One region of the Pseudarthrobacter sp. 05T312 genome, then DNA from elsewhere that is predicted to be linked to it. Evidence: riboswitches for the same ligand, from Rfam matches in the RefSeq annotation. Region 1 holds a riboswitch; each other region holds the start of a gene.
The links. Region 1 has a riboswitch for cyclic di-AMP ahead of AC1DIP_RS12820 (peptidoglycan DD-metalloendopeptidase family protein). Riboswitches for the same ligand answer to the same signal wherever they lie in the genome.
Positions count from the first base shown of each region.

Region 2: it holds a riboswitch for cyclic di-AMP, as region 1 does, so the genes downstream of both, AC1DIP_RS18190 (aggregation-promoting factor C-terminal-like domain-containing protein) here and AC1DIP_RS12820 (peptidoglycan DD-metalloendopeptidase family protein) in region 1, are expected to answer to the same signal.
Region 3: it holds a riboswitch for cyclic di-AMP, as region 1 does, so the genes downstream of both, AC1DIP_RS08365 (LysM peptidoglycan-binding domain-containing protein) here and AC1DIP_RS12820 (peptidoglycan DD-metalloendopeptidase family protein) in region 1, are expected to answer to the same signal.

Region 1 covers NZ_JBFTLY010000008.1:135,705-140,793, reverse strand. The annotation lists gene AC1DIP_RS12835 (DUF3027 domain-containing protein) at 1-117, shown strand, start outside; gene serC (phosphoserine transaminase) at 230-1,360, opposite strand; gene AC1DIP_RS12825 (iron-dependent transcriptional repressor DtxR) at 1,655-2,356, shown strand; cyclic di-AMP (ydaO/yuaA leader) riboswitch at 2,505-2,705, shown strand; gene AC1DIP_RS12820 (peptidoglycan DD-metalloendopeptidase family protein) at 2,710-3,537, shown strand; cyclic di-AMP (ydaO/yuaA leader) riboswitch at 3,666-3,844, shown strand; gene AC1DIP_RS12815 (NlpC/P60 family protein) at 3,915-4,595, shown strand; gene AC1DIP_RS12810 (NlpC/P60 family protein) at 4,759-5,089, shown strand, end outside.
Region 2 covers NZ_JBFTLY010000018.1:82,053-87,141, forward strand. The annotation lists gene AC1DIP_RS18180 (glycosyltransferase family 39 protein) at 1-312, shown strand, start outside; gene AC1DIP_RS18185 (ArnT family glycosyltransferase) at 319-2,472, shown strand; cyclic di-AMP (ydaO/yuaA leader) riboswitch at 2,670-2,833, shown strand; gene AC1DIP_RS18190 (aggregation-promoting factor C-terminal-like domain-containing protein) at 2,839-3,549, shown strand; gene AC1DIP_RS18195 (VOC family protein) at 3,726-4,130, opposite strand; gene upp (uracil phosphoribosyltransferase) at 4,235-4,870, opposite strand; gene AC1DIP_RS18205 (phosphatase PAP2 family protein) at 4,883-5,089, opposite strand, start outside.
Region 3 covers NZ_JBFTLY010000004.1:142,643-147,731, forward strand. The annotation lists gene AC1DIP_RS08345 (DUF1810 family protein) at 1-76, opposite strand, end outside; gene AC1DIP_RS08350 (DNA alkylation repair protein) at 97-627, opposite strand; gene AC1DIP_RS08355 (TraR/DksA family transcriptional regulator) at 624-983, opposite strand; gene AC1DIP_RS08360 (aggregation-promoting factor C-terminal-like domain-containing protein) at 1,005-2,354, opposite strand; cyclic di-AMP (ydaO/yuaA leader) riboswitch at 2,606-2,776, shown strand; gene AC1DIP_RS08365 (LysM peptidoglycan-binding domain-containing protein) at 2,780-3,619, shown strand; gene AC1DIP_RS08370 (protein adenylyltransferase SelO) at 3,728-5,089, opposite strand, start outside.

The DNA.
Region 1 (5,089 bases):
GACCAGCAGCAGGAGTCCGAAGCAGACAGCCAGGAAACGGCTGCCCCGGAATCCGCAAGCCAGGAAACAGCGGCGGAGGATCCAACAGACGAGGCCGGCACCCAGGCGGAAGCCTGACCGCACCCGTCGCCGGGAAGCCGGCCACCCCGGCCGGGGACAAACGAAAACGGCGCCGTCCGGGATGAACCCGGGCGGCGCCGTCGTATGTTGTCCTGACTGTTCTCCGCGCCTACTTCCGCAGCTCGCCCACCACGTAGTCGATGCTGGACAGCAGGGCTGAGACATCGCTGGGCTCGATGGCCACGAAGGTGGCAATGCGCAGCTGGTTGCGGCCCAGCTTCCGGTAGGGCTCAGTGTCCACGATGCCGTTGGCGCGCAGGACCTTGGCTACAGCCGCCGCATCAACCGACTCGTCGAAGTCGATGGTGGCAATGACGTTGGAGCGTTCCTCCGCCTTGGCCACAAACGGGGTGGCGAACTCGGAGGCATCCGCCCAGCTGTAGATGCGTCCGGCGGAGTCGGCGGTGCGTGCGGTCGCGAAATCCAGGCCGCCGTTGGCGTTCAGCCACTGGACCTGGGCGTCCAGGGTGACCAGCGTGGACAGCGACGGCGTGTTGTACGTCTGGTTCAGGCGGGAGTTGTCGATCGCGGTCTGGAGATCCAGGAAGTCCGGGATCCAACGGTTGGCGGCCTTGATCCGTGCGGCACGCTCGATCGCGGCGGGGGAGAACAGGCCCAGCCAGAGGCCGCCGTCGGAGGCGAAGTTCTTCTGCGGGGCGAAGTAGTAGACGTCGCTTTGGGCAACGTCCACGTCCAGGCCGCCGGCCGCGGAGGTGGCGTCCACCAGGACCAGCGATCCCTCGTCGGCTCCGGAAACGCGCGTGACGGGGGCAGCCACACCGGTGGAGGTCTCGTTCTGGGGCCAGGCATAAACATCAACGCCGGCCTCGGCCTGGGCCGCCGGCCGCGTGCCCGGCTCGGACTTGATGATCGAGGACGCCTCCAGGAAGGGCGCCTTGTTGGTAGCGGCGGCGAACTTGGATCCGAACTCGCCGAAGGACAGGTGCTGGGCCTTCTTCTCCACGAGGCCGAAGCTGGCGACGTCCCAGAAAGCGGTGGAGCCGCCCACTCCGAGGACCACTTCATAGCCCTCCGGGGCGCGGAAGAACTGGCTCAGCCCTTCGCGGACAGATCCCACCAGGTTTTTGACCGGCGCCTGCCGGTGCGAGGTGCCGAGGATGGTCTTGGACGCTGCTGCCAGCGCATCGATCTGTTCCTGGCGGACCTTGGACGGGCCGGCGCCGAACCGCCCATCCTTCGGCAGGAGGTCGGCGGGGATCGTGATGCTGGTGTCGCTCACAGGTGCTCCAATTCGGCGGGGACGAAAGTTTGGTCCGGACGGGCGGGTCATGGCTCGGCCGGCAGCAGGCGATGGCTGCGCAGCGGGCCTTCACCATTCTGCCTGAATGGCAGGGGCGGCGGGAGCCGGCGGGCCCAAAGTCCAGACATTGAGACGGGCCGCCCGTGCGGTACCGCAGGAAGCGCGGCTATTCGGACAAACTCAAAATAGGCTAAGCTGGCCCCCGAACTACCTCGCGGGAAGAGGCGATACGGTGGGACAACGCAAGGTACTGCGCTCGAGGAGCTGAGCTGGATGACGGATCTGATCGACACTACGGAGATGTACCTCAGGACCATCCTGGAGCTTGAGGAAGAAAACATCGTCGCCCTCCGGGCCCGTATTGCCGAGCGCCTGCGCCACTCCGGTCCTACCGTGTCCCAGACCATCGGCAGGATGGAGCGCGACGGGCTCGTGGTCGTCTCCGGTGACCGGCACCTGGAACTTACGGACACCGGCCGCAAGCGGGCCACCGAGGTCATGCGCAAGCACCGGCTGGCCGAACGCCTGCTGGCCGACGTCATCGGCCTGGACTGGGCCTACGTGCATGACGAAGCCTGCCGCTGGGAACATGTCATGAGCGAGCGGGTTGAGCGGCGCATTTACGAGATGCTGGACCACCCCACCGAATCGCCCTACGGCAACCCCATCCCCGGGCTCGCCGCTTTGGGTGGACAGCCTGCCCGCGGTGGCGCCGACGGGGCCATCAGCCTGGTCGAGGCCATGAAGGGCTATGCTCCGGCCTCTGTTGTCACCATCAGCCGGCTCGCTGAACCAATCCAGGTGGAACCGGAACTGCTGGCGCAACTTGACGAAGGCGGAATCCGGCCCGGTGCCGCCGTGGCGCTGGAACGCGTGGGTGATTACATCTCCGTGCGGGTCTCTGGCATCGAGGGCGCACTGGAGCTGCCGCCCGAGGTCGCCGCCCACGTTTTCGTTGCCGTGGCCCAGGCCTGACGCCCGGCCTTGTACCCCGACGAGGCACTTCCAAGCAAAGATAACGGAATTGTTACCTAGGGTCTTAAGGCCCTATAGTGGAACCATTCGTTGATACTTAAGCGTTACCCGATCCGGAGCCGAGCTCTGCCAGCGGATCGGGTGCACGAGTTGTTACTGGCAGAGGCGGGGGAACCACAAGCGGCAGCGGGGGACTGCCTTGGGGTGAAGTCCGTCAGCAGCAAGCCTCTCCAGTGAAGGATTCTTCCGGGAATACCCCTGTGCAGAAGCTTGCCGTGACGGGCCGGGTCCTTGATCTCTCTGACCCGAATCCGACAGCTAACTCCGCAGGCTTTTCCAGAGAGGAACCCTTCTTGACCACGCAGACCTCCAGGGGGCGCCGCCGCGCAGCCAGCCCCCCTTCGGCACCCCGGGTTGTCGAAGACGCAGCAGCGGAGCGCCCCCGCGATCTGCATCGCGACGCGCGCCGCCGCCGGGGGCCCCTGCGGCAGGTAACGGAATTCGCCGCCGCAAGCGGGATCGGCCAGAAGGCCGGAATCGCCCTGGCCGCCACCGGCCTGGTGCTGACGGTCACAGTGCCCGCCACCAGCCCGGTCATGGCCACTGATGCGTCCGGCAACGCGCCCCTGGCGGCATCCTCCGTCAGTCCGCAGCCGCAGATTTCCGCCGATATTGGCGCCCAGATCGACTTCAGCCGCTCGGCCGTGGTGACCCAGGCTGACCCCGACGGGAAGCTCAAGCAGCTCCTGAGCGCCCAGTCAGCGGGCTCGGTCACCCGGGCCGCGTCGGCCGGCACCCTGGCTGCACCACTTGCCACCCTCACCACCGCCTCACCGTTCGGATACCGGGTGAGCCCGATTACCGGCGGCTCCGGCGACTTCCACCGAGGCCAGGACTTCGTGGCGCAATGCGGGACGTCCGTCCTGGCCGCTGCGACCGGCACCGTTACCTTCGCGGGCTGGCACCAGTTCGGCGGCGGAAACCGGGTGGTCATCGACCATGGCAACGGGCTGGAAACCACGTACAACCACCTGTCGTCCTTCAACGTCAAGGTGGGCCAGACGGTCTCCCGTGGAGAAGTCGTGGCACTCAGCGGCACTACGGGTGCCTCCACCGGCTGCCACCTGCACTTCGAGGTGCAGGTCAACGGCGAAGTGGTCGATCCCATGGGCTGGCTGTAACCGAATGATTGCTCACTCTCAGATCGCAGTGACCTGCCGTGACCTGAATGTGACATTGAAACAAAACTGCTGTACCGTCTAACTCGCGTCAACTTTTCCGAAGTTGACGCTCTTGAGTGGATTGCCTAACTCTGCCACCGCTCAAGGTCCGTTCGCATTTCATCGTCTGGCAGGGGCGGGGGAACCAATTTTGGCCTTCTCTCCAGAAGGCCTTGGGGTTAAGTCACGAGCTTCCCAGGAAGCAGTGTGGCCGGGTGACTCCCATCCGAATCCGACAGCTCACCTCGCAGGCATTGGGAGAGGCTACCTTCGTGTCTTCACGCCATCATTCTGCGCGCCACCGTGCGCAAACGGTTCGCACCAGCCCCTTGGACGCCGTGTCCAGGGCCGTGAGTGCAAATGCCGGGACCGTAGGCCGCCAGGCTGCCGTAGTGGCAGCCGCATCGGGCCTCATCCTGAGCATGGGCCTGCCGGCAAACGCAGCTGACACCACCGCCGGTGTCTCTGCATCCACCGAATCCGGCTCGGCACAGACTGCACTGGCCGTCACCGCTGCCCCCACGGCGACGGTTTCCTTCGAGCGCCCGGTCGTCAAGACCACCGCCGCTCCGAAGGTCGAAGCGGTGCGTCCCCAGTCCACCGCACCAGCCGAGCGCGCCGCCACCGCGACCGCAGGCCAGGACGCCGCTCCCGCCGCCAAGGCCGCCGAGACTGTGTCCGCCGCAACCTCCGGCATTGCAGCCATCGCCTACACCGGCATCGGCCACGCCTACGTGTGGGGCGGCACCAGCCCGGTCACCGGCTGGGACTGCTCCGGGTTCGTCCAGTGGGTCTACGCGCAGGCCGGGATCAGCATCCCCCGCACCAACGCGTGGAGCATCATGACCCCCACCTCCACCCCGCAGCCGGGCGACCTCGTTGTCCAGAATGGTGGCGCGCACGTAGGCATCTACGTCGGCAACGGCATGATGATCAGCGCGCTTAACCCCTCCCAGGGCACGCTGCTGCACTCGCCCGCAGCCACCGGTACCTCTTCGTACTACCACCTCAACAAGTAGTTCTTGGGCTTAGCGCTCCAAGGGCTATTTCTTTGCCCACAGCTTTTCCGCTAGAAACCAGATCCCCGTTCGGGATGCGCCGGCGTACCCCCAAGATGCCGGCGCGTCCAGCCCCCTTTGCCTGCCTACACGCGGTCCGAAGGAAAAACGAAAGAGAGAACTCATGACGACTCGTGCTACCGCACGGCACCGCGCCGAGGTCACCAAAACCAACTCGATCGCCATCATTGCCAAAGCTGTCAGCGACAACGCCGGTGGCATGGGCCGCCAGGCTGCTGTTATCGCTGCGGCTTCCGGCCTGGTCCTGACCAGCGGCCTCGCAGCCAACGCTGCCGACGCCAACGTCAAGCGCGATTCCGCTCCGGCGTCCCAGCTGGAAGTCGAATCCGCCGTCGACGCCCCGATTTCCGCAGCTTCCACCATTGCCATCAGCTACGAGAAGCCTGCCGTCACCACCACGCCGGCTCCCGTCGCAGAGCCTGAGCCCCAGGTCC
Region 2 (5,089 bases), on a different contig from region 1:
CTGCTCTCCTCCACCACCACGAAATGGTCCGCCATCGTCTCGGGTGCCAGCCAGGCAGCCAGCCTGGAATTGGCAACGAACACCAACGTCATCGCGCTGGGCGGCTGGAACGGCGGGGATCCGTACCCCACGCTCGCCGAGTTCCAGGACATGGTGTCCAGGGGCGAGATCGGATACTACATCCAGGGCGGCGGCATGGGCGGAGGCGGCATGGGCGGCCGCGGCGGCAACTCCGAGGTGGCCGCCTGGGTACAGGCGAACTTCCAGGCACAGACCGTGGGCAACTCCACCGTCTACCGCCTGGCGGAGTAGCACGCCATGGCCAGCCACTACCGGACCCCGCCGTACCCACGCACCGCGGCCGGCGTTGAGCGGCCCTCCGGGGCACGCGCAGCCGAAGACCGCGCAACCGAAGCACGCGCAGCCGAAGACCGGAAGGCCGGAGCCCGGACTTCCGGGGACGGCGGAACACAGTCCGGCCGGCTTCCACGGGATCCCCTGGCCCTCCGCCGGCACCTGGAACTGGCGGCGGTACTGGCAGGAACGGCCGTGCTGTACCTCTGGAACCTCGGCGCATCAGGCTGGGCCAACGCGTTCTATTCCGCCGCGGCCCAGGCGGGATCGCAGGACTGGACCGCGTGGTTCTTCGGTTCCTCGGACGCCGCCAACTCCATCACGGTGGACAAGCCGCCGGCCTCGTTGTGGATCATGGGGCTGTCCGTCCGGATCTTCGGTTTAAGCCCGTGGAGCATCCTGGTCCCGCAAGCGCTAATGGGGGTCGGGGCCGCCTGGCTGCTCCACCTTGCGGTGCGCCGGGCAGCGGCACACGCCACCGGTGACGCCGCCCTCGCCCACAGGGCCGGGTTGCTGGGCGCTGCCGTCCTCGCCCTCACGCCGGTTGCCACGCTGATGTTCCGGTTCAACAACCCGGACGCCCTGCTGGTGCTGCTCATGACTGCCGCCGCGTACGGGGTCCTCCGTGCAATCCAGGAGGGCCGGTTGCGCTGGCTCCTGCTGGCCGGCGTGTTCCTGGGCTTAGGCTTCCTGGCCAAGCAACTGCAGGTCCTGCTGGTGGTTCCCGGGTTCGCCGTGGCCTACCTGGTCGCGGCGCCGGGCAGGCTGGGCCGGCGCCTCCTGGGGCTGGCGGCGGCGGGGGCAGCGATGGTGGTTTCCGCGGGCTGGTGGCTCGCGGCCGTGGAGCTGACGCCTGCCGGCATGCGGCCCTACATTGGCGGGTCGCAGGACAACTCCATCCTGGAACTCACCCTTGGCTACAACGGGTTGGGGCGGCTGACGGGCGACGAGACGGGCAGCGTGGGCGGCGGCAACGGGTGGGGCGTCCCCGGCCTGTTCCGGATGTTCAACAGCGAGTTCGGGGGCCAGATAGCGTGGCTGCTTCCCTCCGCCCTGATCCTTGCGGCGGGCCTGCTGTGGGTGGGCCGGCGGGCACCGCGGACGGATCCGGTGCGTGCGTCGGTGGTGGCCTGGGGCTCGTGGGTCCTGGTGACGGGCCTGGTGTTCAGCTTCATGGCCGGCATCATCCACCCCTACTACGCTGTGGCGCTCGCGCCGGGAATTGCTGGGCTTACCGGCCTGGGCGCTGTCCTCCTGTGGCAGCACAGGCAGCAGCCGGCCGCTGCAATCCTGCTCGCGGCGGCGGTGGCAGCGGCCGCCCTGACGGCGTTTTCGCTGCTGGGCACCACATCGGCCTACGGTCCGTGGCTGCGCTGGCTGGTGCTGGCAGCAGGCCTGGCCGCGGCGGCCGGAGTGGGCCTCAACCGGTTCCTGGGCCGCCGCTCCCTGCAGCGGACGACGGCGGCGCTCGCCGTTGCTGCGTCGCTCGCCGGGCCGCTGGCCTACTCCGTCTCCACGGCGTCGGCGGCGCACAGCGGGGCAATCGTCAGCGCAGGACCCACGACAGGGTTCGGTGCGGGGCCGGGCGGCGCACCCGGTGGCGCCGGGGGCAACCGGAACGGATTCGGCCCCAGTGGCACGGGGAGCACGGGCAACGCAGCCCAAGGCACACCGGGACAAGGCACACGAGGACAAGGCTTCCGGCAGCAAGGCACCCAAGGCGGCACGGGGTTTGCCGGGAACCGCAGCGGAGGCATGGGCGGGCTCCTGGGTGCACCCACGCCGTCGGCCGACCTGGTCACCGCGCTCCAGGCCGGGGCGTCAAGCTACACCTGGGCCGCGGCCGTGGTGGGTTCCAACAACGCCGCCGGTTACCAACTGGCAACCGAACTTCCGGTCATGGCGGTGGGCGGCTTCAACGGCACCGACCCCTCCCCAACGCTGGCGCAGTTCCAGGAGCTGGTGTCCCAGGGAAGGATCCATTTCTTCATCGCGGGCGGAACCATGCGTTCCTCCAGCGGCTCGGATGAGGCAACCCGGATTACTGAGTGGGTGGCAGCCAATTTCCAGGCGCAGAGCATCGGCGGCACCACGGTGTACGCCCTGTCTGGCCAGTAGCGAAGCAGTCCGGCCCGGGCCGGAAGTCCCTGCGGGCCGGACTGCCTCAGGCCATCACTCCTCCGTTCGCGCTGCCGCAAACCGACGCGCTGGATCCGTGACTTCCGTTACCTAAACGTGACTTCCGCTTAATCTTCCTGTACCGTCGATTGGGTGCGGTCCCCGTTCGGACCGCATATCCCGGGTTGACGCCAAGCTCTGCCGCTTCCCCGGATTCCGATTGAGCAACGGCAGAGGCGGGGGACCCACCGTCCCGGGCAATAACTGCCCTTGGGGTTAAGCCAGTACGTGATTTTCATTCCGTACGGCCGGATGCCCTCATCCGAACCCGACAGCTAACTCCGCAGGTGTGAGAGGCGATCAATCATGTCCAAAAACACGGCAGAATCATGCCTGCACGCTAAACACAGGGCCAAGCAGCAGGCCAAGAAGACCACCCTCGGCCAGCGCGCCGCAGTTCTTGCGGCATCGTGCGCGGTGCTGGTCGGGGTAGGCGCGGCCGGACAGGCCACCAGCAGCATGGCCCCGGCATCGTCCACCCAGTCAAACACGGCAGCAGCTGACGCCCAAATGAGCATCGAGAAGAGCGAAATCCGCTCCAACCCGGTGGAGAGCCCCGCTCCCGCAGCCATCAGCGTAGCGCCGCAGGCGGCTGAACCGGCTCCGGCAGCAGCGCCCGCCGCTCCCGCACCGGCAGCCCCTGCGCCTGCTCCCGCACCGGCGCCCGCCCCTGCCCCCGCACCCGAGCCTGCACCCGCCGTCGCGGTCAACGATCCTGCGGGCGCCCAGGCCTACGCGGCCGGCCAACTGGCCACGTTCGGCTGGGGACCGGACCAGATGCAGTGCCTGCAGACCCTGTGGACCAAGGAATCCGACTGGACCACCACGGCCACCAATCCCAGCAGCGGGGCGTACGGAATCGTCCAATCCCTCCCGGCCGAGAAGATGGCCAGCTCCGGCGCGGACTACCTCACCAACTACCGCACCCAGATCAACTGGGGCCTGGATTACATCAAGAAGAGCTACCAGTCCCCCTGCGGCGCACTGAGCTTCCACCTGGCGCACAACTGGTACTAGGCACCACTCCCCTGCCGCAACGCGACGAAGCGGCACCTTCAGCTGAGCCTTTCCAGCATTGACGGCCGCCCGACGACGCGTCCCGGCCCCCGCCGTCGTACGCCTTGGAGTGGGGCCCGGCAGGAAATACCGCCTAGACTGCGGGCCGCATCCCGAGGGATGCGGCCCACAGTGGTTTAAGGTGCAGGGCTCTGCGCCGCGCCTGCCCCGGGGTTACGCCACGGGATGTACTGGACAGACCACCTGTTGCCGTCCGGATCGGCGAAATACACGAAGTGGCCCCAGTCCTGGACGTCCACGTCGCTGACATCCACGCCGTTGTTCTTCAGGAAGTCCTGAGCTGCCGTGATGTCGCTGACCACCAGCTGCAGGTTTGCGCCGGTGCCGGGAGGTGCGTCCGTCAGCCCCTCGCCAATGCAGATGGAGCAGGCCGAACCGGGCGGCGTAAGCTGCACGAAGCGGATGTCGTCCGAGGGCCGCTCGTCGTAGTCGGCGTTGAAGCCCACCTTGTTGACGTAGAAATCCTTGGCGCGGTCAACGTCGGAGACGGGGACAAAGGCAAGTTCGAGTTTCCAGTCCATCCGCACAGGCTAGCGGCGGCGCACCGGCCCGGAAAGGCCCAGCGCAAATGGGGCCGTCGAAAAAGGCCCTTGTCCCGACAGGTCGAGTCCTGAAAGGCGGGAGGCTACCCGGCGATGCCGTAGAGGCGGTCGCCGGCGTCGCCCAGTCCGGGAACGATGTAGGACTTCTCGTTGAGCTTCTCATCGATGGAGGCCAGGACGATGTGCACGTTGGCGTCGCCGAGTTCCTCCTCCAGCTTGGCCAGGCCCTCCGGAGCCGCGAGCAGGCAGATGCAAGTGACGTCCGAAGCGCCCCGCTTTAACAGGAACTTGATGGCTTCGCGCAGCGTGCCGCCGGTGGCCAGCATGGGGTCCAGGACAAATACCTGCCGGCCGGTCAGGTCCTCGGGGAGGCGCTCGGCGTAGGTGATGATGTCCAGCGTTTCCTCATCCCGGGCCATGCCCAGGAAGCCCACCTCGGCGGTGGGGACCAGCTTGGTCATGCCCTCCAGCATACCCAGGCCTGCGCGCAGGATGGGGACCACCAGCGGGGTGGGCTTGGTGAACGCCGTACCGATGGTGGTGCTGACAGGCGTCTCGATGGTGACGGGCTCGGTGCGGACCTCCCGGGTGGCTTCGTAGGCCAGCAGCGTCACCAGCTCTTCCGTCAGCTGCCGGAAGACCGGCGACGGCGTGTTCTTGTCCCGCAGGACGGTGAGCTTGTGGGCGACCAGGGGGTGGTCAACAACGAGAGTACGCATCCCCCAAAACTATCATCCGGCGGTGTCCTTGTTGTGGCCGCCGTGGGCGTGCTCACTGCCGCCGTCGCCCCTATGGTGCACTTCCTCGGCCACCACGTCGCGGACGATTGGACGGTCGAACGACGGCGCCGCACCGGCATGCTCCCGCCTGCGGACCAAGTGGAACAACCTGTGCGCCAGAATGACCACGCCCACCCAGGTCAGGCCGAGCAGCCACCC
Region 3 (5,089 bases), on a different contig from region 1:
CGCCCAGCGCCTGCTCATAGGTTCCGCCGGTGTTTTGCGCGGCAACAAAACGCTCAAGGTCAAACGGCTCATTCATGTGGATCTCCTCGGTGCGTTTCAAATGGACAAGTCTTCTTCAAGGGCGTCCGCTGCCGCCCGGAGCCCGGGGTCCGGATCTTCCCGCCACCGGGCCAGGACAACACCGGCCCGCTGCCGCTCACGCCCGCCCAGCCCCGCCAGCAGCGGGACCAGGACGTCGGAAAGCAGGGGCGCCGCCAGGTCCCCTGCCCGGGCGGAACGGAGGAACCCCTCCAGCCGGGTCAGGTCGGAATGCCGGAGCAGCCTTACCCGCGTCTGCAGCAGCACCACGGCGGCGAGGCGGCGCTCGAACACCGGCCGCGAACCGGGCCGCGGCTGTCCCCACAGGGCGGAGGCCAGCATGACGGTACCGTCGTGGTCCAGGTCCTTGAATTTCCGCAGCGCGTCACGGACCGTCCCCCGGACGGCCCCCACCGACGATCCATAGGAGGCCAGCTGCCCGCCCAGCCGGCTCCCGACGTCGTCGGCCCGGTACCAGGAGCCCTCATTCTGCAGCGTCCGGTCGACGAAGTCCGCCGCCGCCGACACCACCTCCGCGGTCCCGGTCATCGCCCGCGGCCGGACGAGGCGTGCAGGATGCAGAACGGCGTCCACGGCCGCGCTTCCAGGCGGCCCTCGGCAATAGGCTCCCCGCACACCGCGCAGGTACCATAGGTTCCCGCGGCCAGCCGCGCCAGGGCTTCCTCAATCTGTCCAAGCCCGGCCGAGCTTTGTTTCAGGAGCGCTGAAGCCTGGGAGAGTTCGAAGCCAATGGTGGCACCCTCGGGATCGTGCTCGTCATCCACATTGGAGTCCTGGCGCGCCGAATTTGCGGCTTCGATATCTGCCCGCAGCGCCGGCAGCAGTGCCAAGCGCCGCGCCCGCTCCTCTTCGAGCAGCGCGCGGAACCGTTCGAAATCAGGCATGGAAACAGCCTAACGCGTCAATCAGTACCAGTTCAGGGCCACAGAGTGGTTCCAGGCCGCGCACGGGGAACCATACCGGTCCTTGATGTAGCCAAGGCCCCAGTCGACCTGCGTGCGGTAGCTGGTGAGCCAGTCGCTGCCGGCACTGGCGTACTTGCCCGGCGGCAGCGCCTGGGCTATTCCATAGGCACCGGAGTAGGCGTTGGTGGCGGTGGTCAGCCAGCTGGACTCCTTGGTCCACAGCTGGGCCAGGCACAGGAACTGGTCCTGGCCCCACCCGAAGGCGGCCAGGCGCCCGGATGCGTAGCTTTTCGCTCCGGCCGGATCGTTCACCGCGCCGCCGGGAATGGAAGGAACGACGACGGCGGGCGGAACCGGCAGGGCCGGCGCTTCCGGGGCGGCCGGTCCGGGATCGACGGCGGGAAGCGGGGCCGGAACGGGTTGGACACCGCCGGGCTGGTCAGGACCCGCCGGGGCAGGGTTTGCTGCGGGCGCTGGCGCCTTCGGCTGCTGCGCCGCCGCGGCGGCAGCCCTGGCCGCCGCCTCCGCCTGCTGCCGTGCCTGCTCCTCCGCGGCGGCGCGCTTGGCCGCCTGGGCCGCCTCGTAGGCTGCCTGCGCCGCCTGGCCCTGGCGGTACTCACCCTCAAGGGCCGCCGTCGTGCCCTTCAGGGCTGCGAGCTGGGCTGTCAGTTCGCCGCCATGCCGCTGTCCCTCCGCGACTTGCCGGGCCAGCGAATCCTGGGCCGCGCGGGCGGAATCCAACGTTGCCTTCGCCTCCGCGGAAAGCCGCTCCTGCTCGCTCCTGGCAACCTTTTCCTGGTCGGCAAGGGCGGCGGCGGTCTTTTCCGCAGCCGCCGCCTTAGCGACCAGGGCCGCAGTCTTGTCCCCCACGAGCTTTACCAGGTTGAGTCCCTGGACACTGTTGGTTCCCAAGGCATCCAGCGCCACGAAGAACCCTGCGTTGGTTCCGCCGGTCTTGTAGGACTCGACTGCCAAGGCGCCGAGGTCTTTCCGGTACCGCGCCAACTCCGCGTTGACCTGGGCGGCCCGGCCGGACAGTGTTTCCAGGCGGGAAGAAGCTGCCTGCAGCCCGGCGGCGGCGGCAGCATACCCGGCCGCCGAGCGGACGGCCGCTTCCCCTGCCGCCGCAGACTTTGCCTCAAGGCCGGACAGCAGCCCGTTGATGGTGGTGATCTCCGCTGCCTTCGAAGCTTCCGAGGACTGGGCCGCCTGCACGTCTGCCCAAGAGGGGTACCCGCCGGGCGGAGGCGGGTCGTCGGCAGCGGCCGGAAGGACAACGGTGGCGGCCAGGGCAACAGCCACCAGGCTCCCGAGCAAAGGGAACCTGGCGGTGGTCACGAACAGGGGCATAGTCCCGAAGCTTACCGGCGGATTGGTGGGTCACACAGGAAGCCGTTTCCACATTGTTACCGTGAACGGCGGCGCTGGCATCAGCCGAGGTCAGACCGCAGGCAGGCTTATCGTCCACACGTTTGCGCAATTCGAGAGGGCAGCCTCGTATGTTATCTAAATGTGACAATCGGCGTGCACATGGGTTAGGGTCGTCAGGTGTCCCTCCCAGACGGGACATTCCCGTCAGTATGCCGAGCCCTGCCGCTGACCATGGGATCCAACCGCTCCAGTTGGCAGGGACGGGGGAACCAAGTTTCCACGGCCACATGTGGCCTAGGGGTTAAGTCGAAAGCGCCTCCCTCCATCGCGGGGCCGCTTCCGGCCGGGTATCTCCAGCCCGAACCCGACAGCTCACCCCGCAGGCATGGGAGAGGCGATCAACCGTGTCAAAAAATTCCATTCCAGCCCGTCACCGCGCGACTCCGGCCCGCTCCATTGTGCTCGAGGGCCTCGCCGTAACCGCCAAGTCGCAGGCCCGCTCACTGGGCCGCCCGGCGCTTGCTGTGGCAGCAGCGTCCGGCATTGCGTTCGGCGTCGGCGCCCCGGCGCACGCTGGTGTAACCGCACCGGACACCACTGAACAGACCAGCGTGCAGGCCACCGCCCCGGCACCGGCTGCAGCCCCTGCCGCTGCAGCAGGGAATGTCCACACCGTCGTTTCCGGCGACACCCTCGGCGCCATTGCCGCGGCGTACGGCGTCAACCTCAATGACGTCCTGTCCGCCAACGGCCTGGGCCTTTCCTCGGTCATTTACCCGGGCGACCAGATCCAGATTCCCGGCGCCGGCTACACCGCAGCGCCGGCACCGGCCCCTGCTGCAGCACCCGTGCAGGCGGCAGCCGCCACCGCACCGGCCAACACCGGCATGAACATGTCCTACGCCTCCGCCACGCCTGTAGCTTCCACTACCGGCTCGGGCACCGGAGCCGCGATCCTCGCCTCGGCCTACAGCCAGCTGGGCGTCCAGCAGGACTGCACCGCAATGGTTGAGAAGGCACTGCGCTCGGTCGGCAAGTCCGTAGGCGACCTGGCCCCCACCCAGTTCTTCCAGTACGGCACGGTGGTGGGCGCTCCCGCCCCCGGTGACCTGATCATCACCTCCGGCCACGTGGGCGTTTACGCAGGCAACGGCCAGGTTGTCAGCGGCGGCGTCAACGGCTTCGACACGGAGGTGCACTCCATCAGCTGGCTCGGCGGGTACTCCGCAGTGCGCGTAGCCTAGTCTTCGCCGGTCCGGCCCGCTTGGCGGTGCCGACCATTGTGGGAGGGTGGCAGCCGGGAAACCGGCTGCCACCCTCCTGCCGTTAAAGCACTCGACGGGCCGCCGCGGTCAGGTCCCGCAAAACGTCATGTAGCTGCCGAAGTCCTCAGGGGGCCCTTGAAGATAGCGTTCGAGGCCGGGCCGTTCATTGAAGGGGTCGCTGACAGCCGCCAGCAGTTGCTGCAACGGCCCCCGGTCCCCGCCGGTTGCTGCCGACAGCGCCTCCTCCACAAGGTGATTCCGGGGAATGTACGCGGGATTCACGCTGTCCATCAGCTCCGCGGCCGGCTTGAGCTCGTGCCACCGCACCAGCCAGGAATCGAGGGCGGCAAGGTCAGGGACCATGCCGCGCACGGGCCGGCGGTCCCCACGGGCGGCTTTACCCAGGTTGCGGAAGAACAGGGTGTAGTCCACGGGTCCGTCCTTGAGGATGTCGAGGACATCATCCACCAGGGCCCCGGCAACGCCGTTTTCATCGGCGCTGTCCAGGCCCAGCTTGGCCGTCATTCCGCGGGTCCAGGCCTTGCTGTACTGGCCCCGGAAACCGCCCAGGACCTCCACTGCCGGGGCCACGGCTTTCTCCGGGTCCTGGTCAATCAGCGGCAGCATGGCCTCGGCGAGCCTGGCCAGGTTCCATTCGGCCAGGACCGGCTGGTTGGCATAGGCATAGCGTCCGCCGACGTCGATGGAACTGTAGACGGCGGCGGGGTTGAAGGCGTCCATAAACGCGCAGGGCCCGTAATCGATGGTCTCCCCCGAGATGGTCATGTTGTCCGTATTCATGACCCCGTGCACGAAGCCGACGAGCATCCACCGGGCGATGAGCTCTGCCTGGGCGGAAACGACCGCGGCGAACAGCGCAAGGTAGGGGTTGGCGGCACCGGCCGCATGCGGGTAGTGCCTGCTGATGGCATGGTCCGCCAGGCGCTTCAGGAGGTCCATGTTTTCGGTTGCGCGCGCGTACTGGAAGCTGCCAACGCGCAGGTGGCTGCCCGCTACCCGCGCCAGGACGGCGCCGGGCAGCATATCATCGCGCCGGACCTGCCGCCCGGTGGCCACCACGGCGAGCGAACGGGTGGTGGGGATGCGCAGTGCATGCATGGCCTCACTGACAATGTATTCACGCAGCATGGGCCCGACGACGGCACGGCCATCCCCGGCGCGGGCGAAGGGCGTCCGCCCCGAGCCTTTGAGGTGGACGTCCAGGAGGCGGCCCCGCCGGTCAATGACCTCGCCCAACAGCAGGGCCCGCCCGTCACCGAGCAGCGGCGAGTACCCGCCAAACTGATGTCCGGCGTACGCCTGTGCCACAGGTGTAGCACCCGCTGGAACGTGGTTTCCCACCAAAAGCCGCACACCCTCGGGGCTGCGCAGGTACTGCGGGTCAAGGCCCAGGTCTGCTGCCAGTTTGTCATTCAGGACGAGAAGCTC